One region of the Streptomyces sp. NBC_00704 genome, then DNA from elsewhere that is predicted to be linked to it. Evidence: riboswitches for the same ligand, from Rfam matches in the RefSeq annotation. Region 1 holds a riboswitch; each other region holds the start of a gene.
The links. Region 1 has a riboswitch for cyclic di-AMP ahead of OG802_RS26770 (M23 family metallopeptidase). Riboswitches for the same ligand answer to the same signal wherever they lie in the genome.
Positions count from the first base shown of each region.

Region 1 (4,673 bases):
CATGGCGCGCGCCTTCTCCGAGGGCACCGACAAGCACTCCGCCGAGGAGTTCGCCGCCGAACTGGAGCGCTGCGGAGCCACTCTGGACGCGCACGCCGACCATCCCGGCGTCCGCCTCAGCCTCGAGGTGCCGGCCTCGCGGCTGGCCAAGGGCCTGGGCCTGCTCGCCGACGCGCTGCGCGCCCCCGCGTTCGCCGACAGCGAGGTGGAGCGTCTCGTCCGCAACCGCCTGGACGAGATCCCGCACGAGCTGGCCAACCCCGCCCGGCGCGCCGCCAAGGAGCTCTCCAAGGAGCTGTTCCCGGCCACCGCGCGCATGTCGCGCCCGCGCCAGGGCAGCGCGGAGACGGTCGAGAAGATCGACTCCGCCGCCGTGCGCGCCTTCTACGACCGGCACGTCCGCCCGGCGACGGCCACCGCCGTGATCGTGGGCGATCTGACCGGCGTCGGCCTGGCGGAGCTCCTGGGCGACACCCTGGGCGCCTGGACGGGCTCTACGGCCGAGCCGCGGCCGGTGCCGCCGGTGACCGCCGACGACAGGGGCAGGGTCGTCATCGTGGACCGCCCCGGCGCCGTCCAGACGCAGCTGCTGATCGGCCGGATCGGCGCGGACCGGCACGACCGCGTGTGGCCCGCCCAGGTGCTCGGCACGTACTGCCTCGGCGGCACGCTGACCTCCCGCCTGGACCGCGTCCTGCGCGAGGAGAAGGGCTACACGTACGGGGTCCGCGCCTTCGGGCAGGTCCTGCGCTCCGCGCCGGACGGCTCGGGCGCCGCGATGCTCGCCATCAGCGGCTCCGTGGACACCCCCAACACCGGTCCCGCGCTGGACGACCTGTGGAAGGTGCTGCGCACCCTGGCCGCCGAGGGCCTGACCGACGCGGAGCGGGACGTCGCCGTGCAGAACCTGGTCGGGGTGGCGCCGCTGAAGTTCGAGACCGCCGCGGCCGTGGCGGGCACGCTCGCCGACCAGGTGGAGCAGCACCTGCCCGACGACTTCCAGGCGACGCTGTACCGGCAGCTCGCCGCGACGGGCACGGTCGAGGCCACCGCGGCGGCCGTCAACGCCTTCCCGGTGGACCGGCTGGTGACGGTCCTGGTGGGCGACGCGGCGCAGATCCGGGAGCCGGTCGAGGCCCTCGGCATCGGTGAGGTGAAGGTCGTCTCCGCGGAGTAGCGCGGTGACGGCACGCGCGTGGGGCCCCGGTCGACGTGAGCGTCACCGGGGCCCTCGCGTGAGGGAATTGAGACCCTCATGTGCCCGAATTGGGGTGGAGTCGCCGGTCTGTGCTGTGGGATGCGCTACAAAACCCGTGATTCGTTTGAGGATTGAAACCCGCGCCGCTTAGCGTCATCCGGGCTGTTCGTCAGGCACCGCGCCGCATCCGTGGCACCGGACAGCCATCGCCGAGTCCCCGCATGGCGCGAGCCAGGGGAGCCGGGGACCCACTTGTGAAGTCCCTGGGGTGAATCGGACGCCCGCGCGAACGCGAGGGGGTCCGTAGGAGACCTTCCTGCTCCGAACCCGTCAGCTAACCCGGTAGGCGAGAGGGAAGGAAAGGACACCGCTGACTTCATGGCGTTCACCTGCGCCACCGGGAAGCATCGTCGGCCCAGCCGGATGCAGCGCACCACCGTCCGCGCGGCGGGCGTCGCGGCGCTCACCACCACCGGTGTGATGGCCACCGTCGCCTCGGCCCCGGCCTTCGCCGCCGAGCCCACCCCCGAGCAGACCGGGCTGATCCCCGTCGTCACCGCCGGCGAGTCCGTCGTCGAGCAGATCGACGACCAGGTCGCCGTCCAGAAGCGGGCCGCCTTCGAGGAGGCCGCCCGGCAGGCCGCCGCCAAGAAGGCCGTGGAGGAGCGCGAGGCACGCGTGCGTGCCGCCCGCGAGGCCGAGCGCAAGCGCCTGAACACCTTCGTGATGCCGATCGCCGGCTCCTACGTCTCCACCGGCTACCAGGCCAGCAGCTCGCTGTGGTCCTCCGGCAGCCACACGGGCATCGACTTCCACGCCGCCAACGGCACGACCGTGCACGCGGTCGGCTCCGGCACCGTGGTCGAGGCCGGCTGGGGCGGGGCCTACGGCAACCAGGTCGTCATCCGGATGCACGACGGGACGTACACCCAGTACGGTCACCTGTCGTCCATCGAGGTGTCGGTGGGGCAGCAGGTCACCCCGGGGCAGCGCATCGGTTTCTCCGGCGACACCGGCAACGTCACCGGCCCGCATCTGCACTTCGAGGCCCGCACCACCCCGGAGTACGGCTCCGACATGGACCCGGTCGCCTATCTCCGCAACCACGGCGTGAACGTCTGACACGACGCACGACGGCAGATCGTCGAGCCCCGGCCCTTCGGCCGGGGCTTTGCCGTTTCCCGGGGCGCTCCGTCCAAAAAATATTCATGGATTACGGCCCGCCGTCGGAAATTCCCGTCCGCTGCAATAGAGTCGATGAAAGCGCGCCGCTCGTCGGCGTTTCACGGGGATTAAGGCGGAGGTCCGTCATGCGTATTCCGGCGCACTCGGTGTGCACGGCCGTCCGGGACGACATCGTCGCGGGCGTCTACGAGCGCGGCAGCCGCCTCACCGAGGAACTCCTCGCCCGCCGCTACGGGGTCTCCCGCGTCCCCGTCCGCGAGGCGCTGCGCACGCTGGAGGCCGAGGGCTTCGTGGTCACGCGGCGGCACGCGGGCGCGTGCGTCGCGGAGCCGACCGAGCAGGAGGCCGGAGACCTGCTGGAGATGCGCATGCTGCTGGAGCCGCTCGGCGCCTGCCGGGCCGCGGAACGGCGCACCGAGGCCCATCTGAAGGTGCTGCGCGGACTCGTCCGGCTGGGCCAGGAGCGGGCCAGGAGGGGCAGCAGCGACGACCTGCGCTCCTTGGGCGGCTGGTTCCACGAGACGCTCGCCCAGTCCTGCGGCAGCCCCGCCCTGACGTCGATGCTCACCCAGCTGCGCCACAAGATCGCCTGGATGTACACGGTGGACGCCCCGGCCGATCCGGTGGAGTCCTGGGCGGAGCACGGCGCGATCGTGGACGCGGTGACGCGCGGGGACGGGGAGCGCGCGCGGGCGATCACGGCGCTGCACACCGAGCGGTCGACGCCGGCGCACCGACTGCGCTTTCCCGGCGGCCCGGGGCGCGCCGACCGTGTGAGGACCTCGCAACATCCCGTAAACACGTCGGGAATTCGGAATTAACGCGGAGGCCGTATACAAAGAGGGGGATAATTCTCGGGGGTTGTTCTTCCCTGCCCGTGAACGGAATTGTCGTCCGTGAACGGGAAATGCGAAGGGCCCGCCCGATGATTTCGGACGGGCCCTTCGCCGAAAAGGCGACGTGCTCAGACGGTCTCGGGGAGTTCCTCGAGGCCCTCGGCGACCAGCTTGGCCAGCCGGTCGAGGGCGGCGTCCGCGCCCTCGGCGTCGGAGGCGAGGACGATCTCCTCGCCGCCCTGGGCGCCCAGGCCGAGGACGGCCAGCATGGAGGCCGCGTTGACGGGGTTGCCGTCGGCCTTGGCGATCGTCACGGGGATGCCTGCGGCCGTGGCGGCCCGGACGAAGATGGAAGCGGGGCGGGCGTGGAGGCCCTCGGCCCAGCCGACGTTGACGCGGCGCTCAGCCATGTGATGCTGCCCTTCAGGTTCAGGTTGTCTAGACCAGTGTTCCATACGTGGCGCGTGTGAGGGAGAGCCAGGCTCGGCCTCACCCGCGGCGGTCGCCGGATCGCGGCCTCGATCCGCCGCCCGCCCCCACAGACTGCCTCGCGCCGTTGTCGTACGCGAGCCGTACTCTGGGGCCCATGCAGAGCGCGTCGGACCGGCCCGAGTACCCCGCCCACTGGGAGGCCGACGTGGTGCTGCGCGACGGCGGCACCGCACGCATCCGCCCCATCACCGCCGACGACGCCGAGCGCCTGGTCAGCTTCTACGAGCAGGTGTCGGACGAGTCGAAGTACTACCGCTTCTTCGCGCCCTACCCGCGGCTGTCCGCCAAGGACGTCCACCGCTTCACGCACCACGACTTCGTGGACCGGGTGGGGCTCGCGGCCACCGTGGGCGGCGAGTTCATCGCCACCGTGCGCTACGACCGCATCGGGCCGGACGGCATGGCCGCCACCTCGCCCGCCGACGAGGCCGAGGTCGCCTTCCTCGTGCAGGACGCCCACCAGGGCCGCGGCGTCGCCTCGGCGCTCCTCGAACACATCGCCGCCGTCGCGCGCGAGCGCGCCATCCGCCGCTTCGCCGCCGAGGTGCTCCCCGCCAACACCAAGATGATCAAGGTGTTCACCGACGCCGGCTACACCCAGAAACGCAGCTTCGAGGACGGCGTCGTCCACCTGGAGTTCGACCTCGAACCCACCGAACGCTCCCTCGCGGTGCAGCGCGCGCGGGAGCAGCGCGCCGAGGCGCACTCCGTGGGACGGCTGCTGGCGCCGGGCTCCGTCGCCGTCGTCGGCGTCGGCCGCGCCCCGGGCGGCGTCGGCCGCAGCGTCCTCGGCAACCTCCGCGAGGCCGGCTTCACGGGCCGCCTGTACGCCGTGAACAAGGCGTTCCCGGACGGCATCGAGGAGGTCGACGGCGTGCCCGCCCACCGCTCGGTGCGGGAGGTGGCGGAGCCGGTCGACCTCGCGGTCGTCGCCGTCCCCGCCGAGCACGTGCCCGAGGCCG
Region 1 is NZ_CP109000.1:6,152,823-6,157,495, forward strand. Features, by position in the region: gene OG802_RS26765 (M16 family metallopeptidase) at 1-1,177, shown strand, start outside; cyclic di-AMP (ydaO/yuaA leader) riboswitch at 1,396-1,562, shown strand; gene OG802_RS26770 (M23 family metallopeptidase) at 1,577-2,320, shown strand; gene OG802_RS26775 (GntR family transcriptional regulator) at 2,509-3,204, shown strand; gene OG802_RS26780 (HPr family phosphocarrier protein) at 3,348-3,629, opposite strand; gene OG802_RS26785 (bifunctional acetate--CoA ligase family protein/GNAT family N-acetyltransferase) at 3,806-4,673, shown strand, end outside.

Region 2 (4,673 bases), 2.3 Mb from region 1:
CGTGGGCCCGGGCGACCTCGTCCAGGGCGCTCAGGACCCGGCGTCCCCGCTCCGTGTCGAGGTGCTTGGCGGCGCTGCCGGAACGGGCGCTCCGCACGGTCGTGCCGGGCCGGTACTTGCCGGTGAGGAAGCCGGAGGCCAGCGCGAAGTACGGGACGGCGGCGAGGCCGAAGCGGGCGGCGACGTCCTGGAGGCCGCCCTCGTAGGTGTCGCGCGAGACCAGGTTGTAGTGGGGCTGGAGGGCGACGTACCGGGCCAGGCCCTCGCGGTCGGAGAACTCCAGGGACTCCTGGAGGCGCTCGGGAGAGATGTTGGAGGCGGCGATGTGCCGCACCTTGCCCGCCCGCACCAGCTCGTCGAGCGCGCCGACGATCTCCTCGACCGGCACCTCGGTCTTGTCGAAGTGGGTGTAGTAGAGGTCGATGCGGTCGGTGCCCAGCCGGCGGAGGGAGGCGTCGGCGGCGGCCTTGATGTTGTCGGCGGACAGGCCGGGGAACTCGGGGTGCTGGCTCACCTTGGTGGCGATGACCACGTCGTCGCGGTTGCCCCGCGCCTTCACCCACCTGCCGATGACGATCTCGGACTCACCGCCCGAGTTGCCGTCGACCCAGGCGGAGTAGGAGTCGGCGGTGTCGACGAAGTTGCCGCCGGCGGCCGCGTAGGCGTCGAGCACGGCGAAGGAGGCCGCCTCGTCCGCCGTCCAGCCGAAGACGTTGCCGCCGAGGGCGAGCGGGAAGACCTCGAGGTCGGAGGAGCCGAGAGTGCGCAGAACAGTCATGGTTCAACTCAACGGTCACCACGCCCGCGCCCATTCCGCCCGTACCGCGAAGAACATGTGAACAGCCGCGCCGCACCCGGCACGACCGGGTCTGCCCGGCGCGGCTTCAGGGGTGTACTCGGCGGCGTGTACTCGGCGGCGTGCCGCGCCACATGCTCCAGGGCGCCCGTCCCAGGGCGCCCGTCGGGCACATCCTCAGGGACGTTCCGGACGGGCGCCCCAGGGGTGTCTCAGGGGTTGAGGCCCTTGCCGCGCAGCCAGGCCGCCGGGTCGATGCCGGTGGGGTTGCCGTCCGGGTGCACCTCGAGGTGGAGGTGGGCGCCGGTGACGTTGCCGGTCGCGCCCACGCGGCCGATCACGTCACCGGTGGCCACTTTCTGGCCGACGCTGACGTTGATCGACGACTGGTGGCAGAACCACAGCTCGGTGCCGTCGTCCAGAGTGAGGATGGTGCGGTAGCCGTAGGAACCGGCCCAGCCCGCCTCGGTGACGGTGGCGCTGTGGACAGCCTTGATGAGGGTGCCGGTGGGCGCGGCGAAGTCGAGACCGGTGTGGTAGCCGGAGGACCAGAGGGAGCCGGCCTGCCCGAAGGTCGAGGTGATCGTGTACGAGGAGGTCGGCAGCGTGTACTGCTTGGCCAGCTCGGCGAGACGCGCGGCCTCGGCCTTCTCGGCGGCTTCCTCGGCGGCCTTCTTCTTCGCGGCGGCGGCCTTGGCGCGCGCTTCCTTCTCGGCCTTGGCGACGGCGTCGGCCTCGGCCTTCTTCGCGTCGGCCGCCGCCTTGACCTCGTACTGGGTGTGCTGCGACTCGACCTGCGCCATGATCCGGCTGCGCAGGGCCTCGCCCGCGTCGGCGGCGCCGCTGTCGTCGGCGTCGGTGGTGTCGACGGCGGTCTCGGACCCGAAGGCGCTCAGGGCGGACGCGGTCTCCGGGGCGGGTTCGTCGTCGGAGATGAGGGAGCCGACGTTCGGCAGGTCCGGTATCGAGATGGAGACCGGGGCCTTGCCGGTGTTGGCGCTGGCCATCCCGCCCGCGCTGACCGCGGCTATGACGCCGACGCCGAGGACGGTGGAGCTGCGGGCGAACCCGCCGCCGCGCTGCTTGGCGACCCGGTGCTTGCCCCGGACCGGGCGGACGGAGTCCGCGGTGGGGTTCCACTCCTCCCAGGGACCCTCGTCGGTGCGGTGGTCGCCGTAGCCGAAGGAGTCGGCGGACCACTGGCTCGGCGCGTACGGGGCCTCGGGGGCAGGCGGGTTGGACGCCACGAGGGCGCGCTCCTTTCCTTCCGTCGCCTACCGGGTTAGCTGACGGGTTCGGAGCGGGAAGGTCTCCTACGCGCGTATACCGGTCGTGGACTCTGCGAGTTCACGACGGCTTCCGCGTGATTCACCCCAAGGTGGTGGTTCCCCGGTTCCCTTGCGGGATTCGGCGCGTGCGCACGGAGCCGGCTCTGGTGCCGGCTGGGACGGCCGCGCTGCGTTATCGAACGTTAATAGACCCGGGGGTGGGTTTCCAAGCTCTTCTGCTTGATCAACAACATTTCCGACCTGGACTTTCAGGCCATCAGCGGCCGAAAACGGGCGAGTTGACCCCGGCCTCGCACGCCCCCGTGGCCACAGGCGTTCTGACGGCGACTCAGCACCCGTGCACAGGGCGGCCGTACGGTCACGCACCGTGAGGGGGAGGTTCGGGGGAAACGCACCGAGGGCCGGAACCCTTTCGGATTCCGGCCCTCGGCCTTCAGTAGCGGGGACAGGATTTGAACCTGCGACCTCTGGGTTATGAGCCCAGCGAGCTACCGAGCTGCTCCACCCCGCGTCGTTGTGACTCCAGTCTACGCTACTTCCGGGGCCCCGATGACCACGCTCCCGGACGCCTCACATCAGGGCGCCTCACACCAGGTGCCGGTTGGGGGCCTTCGCCCGCTCCTCGTACTCCGGCAGGAGGAGGACGTCGACGCCCGCGGCCGTCAGCAGACCGGCGCCGTCCGCCTCGGTCACGAAGGTGTCCGGCTCCCGCCAGGCCGTGACCACCCGGCGCACGCCCGCGTCGAGGATGAGCCGGGCGCAGGGGGCGGGCCGGGAGGAGCGGCGGGCGCAGGGTTCGAGGCTGCTGTAGACGGTGGCCGTGCGCAGGCGCGGGTCGGCGGGGCCGAGCTTGGCGAGGGCGGCCTCCTCGGCGTGCGCGAGCGGGTCGCCGGCCTCGCGGGAGTGCCCGCGGGCGAGTTCCGTCCCGTCGGCGGCGACGATCACCGCGCCGACGCTGAACGCCGTGTCCGAGGGCGGGCACTGGGCGGCCAGCTCGCAGGCCAGGGCGAGCCAGTGCCGGTCGGCCGCGGCGGCGAGCGGTCCGGCGCCGGGGGCGGTGGGCTCGTAGCGGTGCAGGACGACGTCCTCGATGCGCCGGGTCTCCACCAGGCGCAGGCGTCCGCCCTGGTAGCCGCCGGGCCCGAAGAGGCGGGGCGCGTCCGGGTCGCCCACGAACAGCGGGGCGAGGACGAGCTGGAGTTCGTCGGCGAGCCCCTGCAAGAGCAGCTGGGTGTGGACGGTTCCGCCGCCCTCGACCATGAGGCGTCGCACGCCGAGTTCGTCGTGGAGGTGGGTGAGGAGGCGGCGCCAGTCCAGTTCGGGGCCGAGCGGGACGAGGTCGGCGGCGATGCCGAGCGCGCGGGCCCGTTCGGCGCCCTTGTCCGTCGTGTACAGGGCCTTCGCGCCGCCCGTGTGCCAGAAGTTCGCGTCGGGGTCCAGGTCGCCGGAGCCGCTGACGGTGACCTTGAGGGGGTACGGGGGCCGTCCGGCGGCGACGCGGGCGGCGCGGCGCTCGGGGGAGTTCACGAGGAGGCGGGGGTTGTCGGCGCGGATCGTGCCGGCGCCGATGAGGACGGCGTCCACGGAGGCCCGTACGGCGTCGACGCGGTCGAAGTCGGCGGGGCTCGAGAGCAGCAGCCGCTCGGGGCCGGTGTCGTCCAGGTAGCCGTCGAGGGAGACGGCGGCGGACAGCAGGACGTACGGGTACGGCATCGACGTGCTCCCGGGCTATGTCTTCCGACGGCGATCTTGGTTCAAGTTTGAAACAAACCTACACTGGGGGCATGACGACCCGCTGGCTCACCCCCGAGGAGCAGCGCGCCTGGCGCGCGTACGTTGCCGGCTACCTCCTGCTGGAGGACGCGATCGACCGGCAGCTCCAGCAGGACGCGGGCATGCCCCACCCGTACTACTCCATCCTCGCCAACCTCTCCGAGACCCCGGAGCGGCGGCTGCGGATGACCGATCTCGCGGAGCGGCTGAAGATCACCCGCAGCCGGCTGACCTACGCGGTGTCCCGGCTGGAGAAGGACGGGCTGGTGAGGCGCGAGGAGTGCCGCTGGGACAAGCGCGGCACCGTCGCGGCGCTGACCGACGAGGGCATGGCGGTGCTGCGGGACGCGGCCCCCGGCCATGTCGCGACCGTCCGGGCCGCCCTGTTCGACCGGCTCACCCCCGAGCAGGTGGGGCAGTTGGAGGAGATCTTCACGCAGGTCGCCCGGGGGTTCCAGGGCGACGGGGAGAACGAGGCGGCGCCCGAGGACCTCCCCTGGCGCCGGCGTTCGACGCCCTGCTCCGGGACGCAGTGAGCCGCGTCACACGACCGTTGCTTCAAATTTCAAGCATGGGGTAGGGTCTCGTCTCGTCGGATGTGCTTCAAATCTGAAGCAGTAGCCGACACGGCACCACCGCATCACGGCATCACCGCATCACCGCATCACCACGTCATTCGCCCCCGGACCCGGGAGACCCGCATGCCCGACACCCCCGCCGCCACCCCGCGCGCCCGCGTCCGGGTTCCGCTGCGCTTCCACGACGGCTACTCGGTCGACGCCGAACTCGTCACCTTCCACGGGCTGACCGACAGC
Region 2 is NZ_CP109000.1:3,875,677-3,880,349, forward strand. Features, by position in the region: gene OG802_RS16835 (aldo/keto reductase) at 1-778, opposite strand, end outside; gene OG802_RS16840 (M23 family metallopeptidase) at 1,009-2,043, opposite strand; cyclic di-AMP (ydaO/yuaA leader) riboswitch at 2,053-2,219, opposite strand; tRNA gene OG802_RS16845 (tRNA-Met) at 2,523-2,596, opposite strand; gene OG802_RS16850 (dihydrofolate reductase family protein) at 2,671-3,798, opposite strand; gene OG802_RS16855 (MarR family winged helix-turn-helix transcriptional regulator) at 3,870-4,394, shown strand; gene OG802_RS16860 (GTP cyclohydrolase II) at 4,560-4,673, shown strand, end outside.
Region 2: linked by a shared signal. The riboswitch ahead of OG802_RS16840 (M23 family metallopeptidase) and the one ahead of OG802_RS26770 (M23 family metallopeptidase) in region 1 are both predicted to bind cyclic di-AMP.

Region 3 (4,673 bases), 2.8 Mb from region 1:
ACCACACCCGGCTGCGCCGCCTGGTCAGCAAGGCGTTCACGCCCCGCCGGGTCGCCGAGTTCGCGCCCCGGGTGCAGGAGCTGACCGATCAGCTGCTGGACCGGTTCGCGGAGCGGGGCGAGGCCGACCTGATCCACGACTTCGCCTTCCCGCTGCCCATCTACGCCATCTGCGACCTGCTGGGCGTCCCGCGCGAGGACCAGGACGACTTCCGGGACTGGGCGGGCATGATGATCCGGCACGGCGGCGGGCCGCGTGGCGGGGTCGCGCGGTCGGTGAAGAAGATGCGCGGCTATCTGCTGGAGCTCATCCACCGCAAGCGCGCGGAGCTGCCCGCTCGGCCGGCGCCGGGCGAGGACCTCATCTCCGGTCTCATCCGCGCCTCCGACCAGGGTGAGCACCTCACCGAGAACGAGGCCGCCGCCATGGCGTTCATCCTGCTGTTCGCGGGTTTCGAGACGACGGTGAACCTCATCGGCAACGGCGCCTACGCCCTCCTCACCCACCCCGAGCAGCGTGCGCGCCTGCAGAGGTCGCTCGCCGGGGACGACGGCGAGCCCTCCCTGCTGGAGACGGGCATCGAGGAACTCCTGCGCTACGACGGGCCCGTGGAACTGGCGACCTGGCGGTTCGCGACCGAGCCGCTGCGGATCGGCGGGCAGGACATCGCGCCGGGCGACCCCGTCCTCGTCGTCCTCGCGGCGGCGGACCGCGACCCGGCGCGGTTCGCGGACCCCGATGTGCTGGATCTGTCCCGTCGTGACAACCAGCACCTCGGCTACGGCCACGGCATCCACTACTGCCTGGGCGCCCCGCTGGCCCGGCTGGAGGGACGGACCGCGCTCGCCACTCTCCTCACACGGCTGCCCGATCTCCGACTGGCGGCGGATCCGGCCGAGTTGAGGTGGCGGGGCGGGCTCATCATGCGCGGGCTGCGGACGTTGCCGGTGGAGTTCGCTCCGGAACGTTCCGGCTCCGGACAGGCCCGGATCTGAGCGAAAGTCAGCCGGAGTGTGACCGTTCTACGGAGCAAAGGTGACCGGTCCTCAACTCTGTGATCTTCACGTGATCTGCGCGGCATGAACTTGTGACAAGTGATCGTCTGCCTATACGTTCACTCGTCAGCGCGACGGGCCGGTCTCGGACGCCGCGCCGGTCACTGCTGTCCACAGAAAGGCCCTCGCATGCTCTCCGGGAACGGTCGGCACCGTCGCCCCCGTCAGGCTCCGGCCCTCCTCGTCGCGGCCGGGGTGACCGGTTCGGCCATCGCCATCCCGCTGCTGGCCGCCTCCGGCGCCAGCGCCGCCGACGGCACGGTGTGGGACAAGGTGGCGCAGTGCGAGACCGGCGGCTCGTGGAGCGCCGACAAGGGCGACGGCGAGCTCGGCGGTCTGAGCCTCAGCCAGAAGGACTGGGAGACGTACGGGGGGCTCGACTACGCGACCCGTCCCGACCTGGCCAGCCGCAACCAGCAGATCGCGGTGGCGCAGAAGGTGCTCGCGGCGCAGGGCATCGGCGCGTGGGGGACCTGCGGGCTGACGTCCGGCCTCACCAAGGCGAACGGCGCGCTGCCCGTGGACACCGGCCTGGCGGACGACTCCTCCGGCTCGGCCTCCTCCGGACTGTCCGATCTGTCCCGAGGGCTGTCCGGATCGTCCGGTTCCGGGTCGTCGGACTCGACGGGCTCCACCGGCGGTGCGGACGGTTCGGGTGACGGCTCGTCCGGCGCGGACGGATCGTCCGACTCGTCCGACTCGACCACCGATCCCAGCGGTTCGCCCTCGGAGTCCGCTTCCTCCTCTTCCTCGGCTTCATCCTCTTCGTCCCCTTCGGCCTCTTCCTCCGCCGCGGGTGACTCCACCGGCTCCGCCGCGGGCAAGGGGGCGGGTGCTGCGGGCGACGGATCCTCCACGGTCACCCCGGAAGTGAACGAGTCGGACAATTCGGGCCAGGATGTGGGCTCTTGGAGTCTCGTCGACACCGGCTCCCTCGGCGCCGGCCGGCACCGCGGGCCCACCGCCGACGAGGACACGGCCAAGAGCGCCACGAACGTCGCGCCGAGCGGCACCGCCCCCGCCACCGCCGGCCGGCACGCCGCGGCCACCTACGTCGTCCAGGAGGGGGACTCGCTCGCGTCCATCGCCGACTCCCTTGGCCTCGACGGCGGATGGCGCGGCCTGTACGCCGAGAACAAGGACCTCATCGGCGGCGACCCGAGCGACATCGCGCCCGGTCAGACCCTCGACACAGGGGCCTAATAGGGCGCAAAACCCGGTAAATACAGCGGGAGTTCACGTCACGCTTCGCGCCGAATGTCCGGTTTGGTGAAAGTGTGGGATGAGTCTCAGAAGCCCTGATCGTCTTTGAAATTCGGCGGATCACGTGTCTACGGTCGAGGCCGCTCGGCAACCCGAGCCCCGGCCGTCGCAACGCCGAATCCTGCCAGCGGCAGTCCGGGAACAGTCGTCGCGTCAAGCGCCGTAGGCAGGAGCGGGGGACCCAAGGTAAGCGCCGGGACCGGCTGTAGAGGCTGGATCCGGCTTGGGGTGAAGTCACCCCTCCGGGAAGCGATCGCTTCCGTGGAGGAGTGACCGGGCAACTCACACGGCCCGAACCCGACAGCTCACCTCGCAGGCGTCGGTGAGGGGATCCACCATGCTGTTTTCCGCCAAGGGCAAGCACCGTCGTCCGTCCAAGGCCACCCGCGCCGCCGCTCTGGCCGGCGTCACCGGTGTCGCCATCGCCGCCCCGCTGATGGCGGCCGGCAGCGCCTCCGCCGCCACCGCCTCCGAGTGGGACACGGTCGCCCAGTGCGAGTCCGGCGGCAACTGGTCCATCAACACCGGCAACGGCTACTACGGCGGCCTTCAGTTCTCCGCCTCCACCTGGGCCGCGTACGGCGGCACGCAGTACGCCGCGCAGGCCAACCAGGCCTCCAAGTCGCAGCAGATCTCCGTCGCCGAGAAGGTGCTCGCCTCCCAGGGCAAGGGCGCCTGGCCGGTGTGCGGCACGGGCCTGTCCGGCGCCTCGTACAACGGCGGCTCCGACTCCTCGAACTCCTCCGGTTCGTCCAGCTCCTCCAACTCCTCGGACAGCGGCAGCAGCGCCCGCTCGACCGAGAAGCAGAGCGCCTCGCGCTCCACCGACCGTCCGGCCGCCACCAAGAAGTCCAAGACGGTCACCACCCCGACCGGCAAGAAGGTCAAGAAGGGCGACGGCGAGTACAAGGTCGTCAAGGGCGACACCCTCAGCTCCATCGCCGAGAAGCACAAGGTCAAGGGCGGCTGGCACAAGCTGTTCGAGCTGAACAAGGACATCGTCGAGGACGCGAACCTCATCTTCCCGGGCCAGCAGCTGCACCTGAAGTGACAGCCGGCTCCCCGGGAAGCCACAGCTCTCCCACGGCCGAGGCCCGCACACTTCGGGCCTGACGAGGTCCTGATGAAGGCCTGGCGAGGGCCTCATGAGGACCCGGTGAGGGCCGCCCCCGTCCCCACGGGCTCCCCGCTCCGGTGCGTGTTCCCCCGTACGCACCGGAGCGGGGTTTCTCTTTGTCCGGACGCCCGTCCGCGGGCCCCCGTCGGCCTTTCTCGGCCACCCCCTTTGTTCCGGGCGTGAACAATGGGTACGGTCTGTCTGTCCACGGGACGGTCGGTCGGCTGCCGACGGCCCGGGGACGGTTAGGCTCTAGTCGCAAGGCCCGCCGCGGTCCGTCACGGCCCGCGGGCCCCGCACAACCAGCGTCACATCCCAAGAAGGAGATGCTCGTGCCGTCCATCGACGTCGTCGTAGCCCGGGAAATCCTGGACTCCCGAGGCAACCCCACGGTCGAGGTCGAGGTCGGCCTCGACGACGGCAGCACGGGTCGTGCCGCCGTACCGTCCGGCGCTTCCACCGGCGCCTTCGAGGCCGTCGAGCTCCGCGACGGCGACCCCAACCGCTACCACGGCAAGGGTGTCGAGAAAGCCGTCCTCGCCGTCATCGAGCAGATCGGCCCGGAGCTCGTCGGCTACGACGCCACCGAGCAGCGCCTGATCGACCAGGCCATGTTCGACCTGGACGCCACCGACAACAAGGGCTCCCTCGGCGCCAACGCCATCCTCGGCGTCTCGCTCGCCGTCGCCCACGCCGCCTCCGAGGCCAGCGACCTGCCGCTGTTCCGCTACCTGGGCGGCCCGAACGCGCACCTGCTGCCCGTTCCGATGATGAACATCCTGAACGGCGGCTCGCACGCCGACTCCAACGTGGACATCCAGGAGTTCATGATCGCCCCGATCGGCGCGGAGTCCTTCTCCGAGGCGCTGCGCTGGGGCGCCGAGGTCTACCACACCCTCAAGAAGGTGCTGAAGACCAAGGGCCTGTCCACCGGTCTCGGCGACGAGGGCGGCTTCGCCCCGAACCTGGAGTCCAACCGCGCCGCGCTCGACCTCATCATCGAGGCCATCCAGCAGGCCGGTTACGTCCCCGGCGAGCAGATCGCGCTCGCCCTCGACGTGGCCGCGTCCGAGTTCTACAAGGACGGCGCGTACGAGTTCGAGGGCAAGTCCCGCTCGGCCGCCGAGATGACCGAGTACTACGAGGAGCTCGTCTCCGCGTATCCGCTGGTCTCCATCGAGGACCCGCTGTTCGAGGACGACTGGGCCGGCTGGAAGGTCATCACCGACAAGCTGGGC
Region 3 is NZ_CP109000.1:3,307,394-3,312,066, reverse strand. Features, by position in the region: gene OG802_RS14425 (cytochrome P450 family protein) at 1-995, shown strand, start outside; gene OG802_RS14420 (transglycosylase family protein) at 1,185-2,258, shown strand; cyclic di-AMP (ydaO/yuaA leader) riboswitch at 2,467-2,652, shown strand; gene OG802_RS14415 (transglycosylase family protein) at 2,656-3,369, shown strand; gene eno (phosphopyruvate hydratase) at 3,762-4,673, shown strand, end outside.
Region 3: linked by a shared signal. The riboswitch ahead of OG802_RS14415 (transglycosylase family protein) and the one ahead of OG802_RS26770 (M23 family metallopeptidase) in region 1 are both predicted to bind cyclic di-AMP.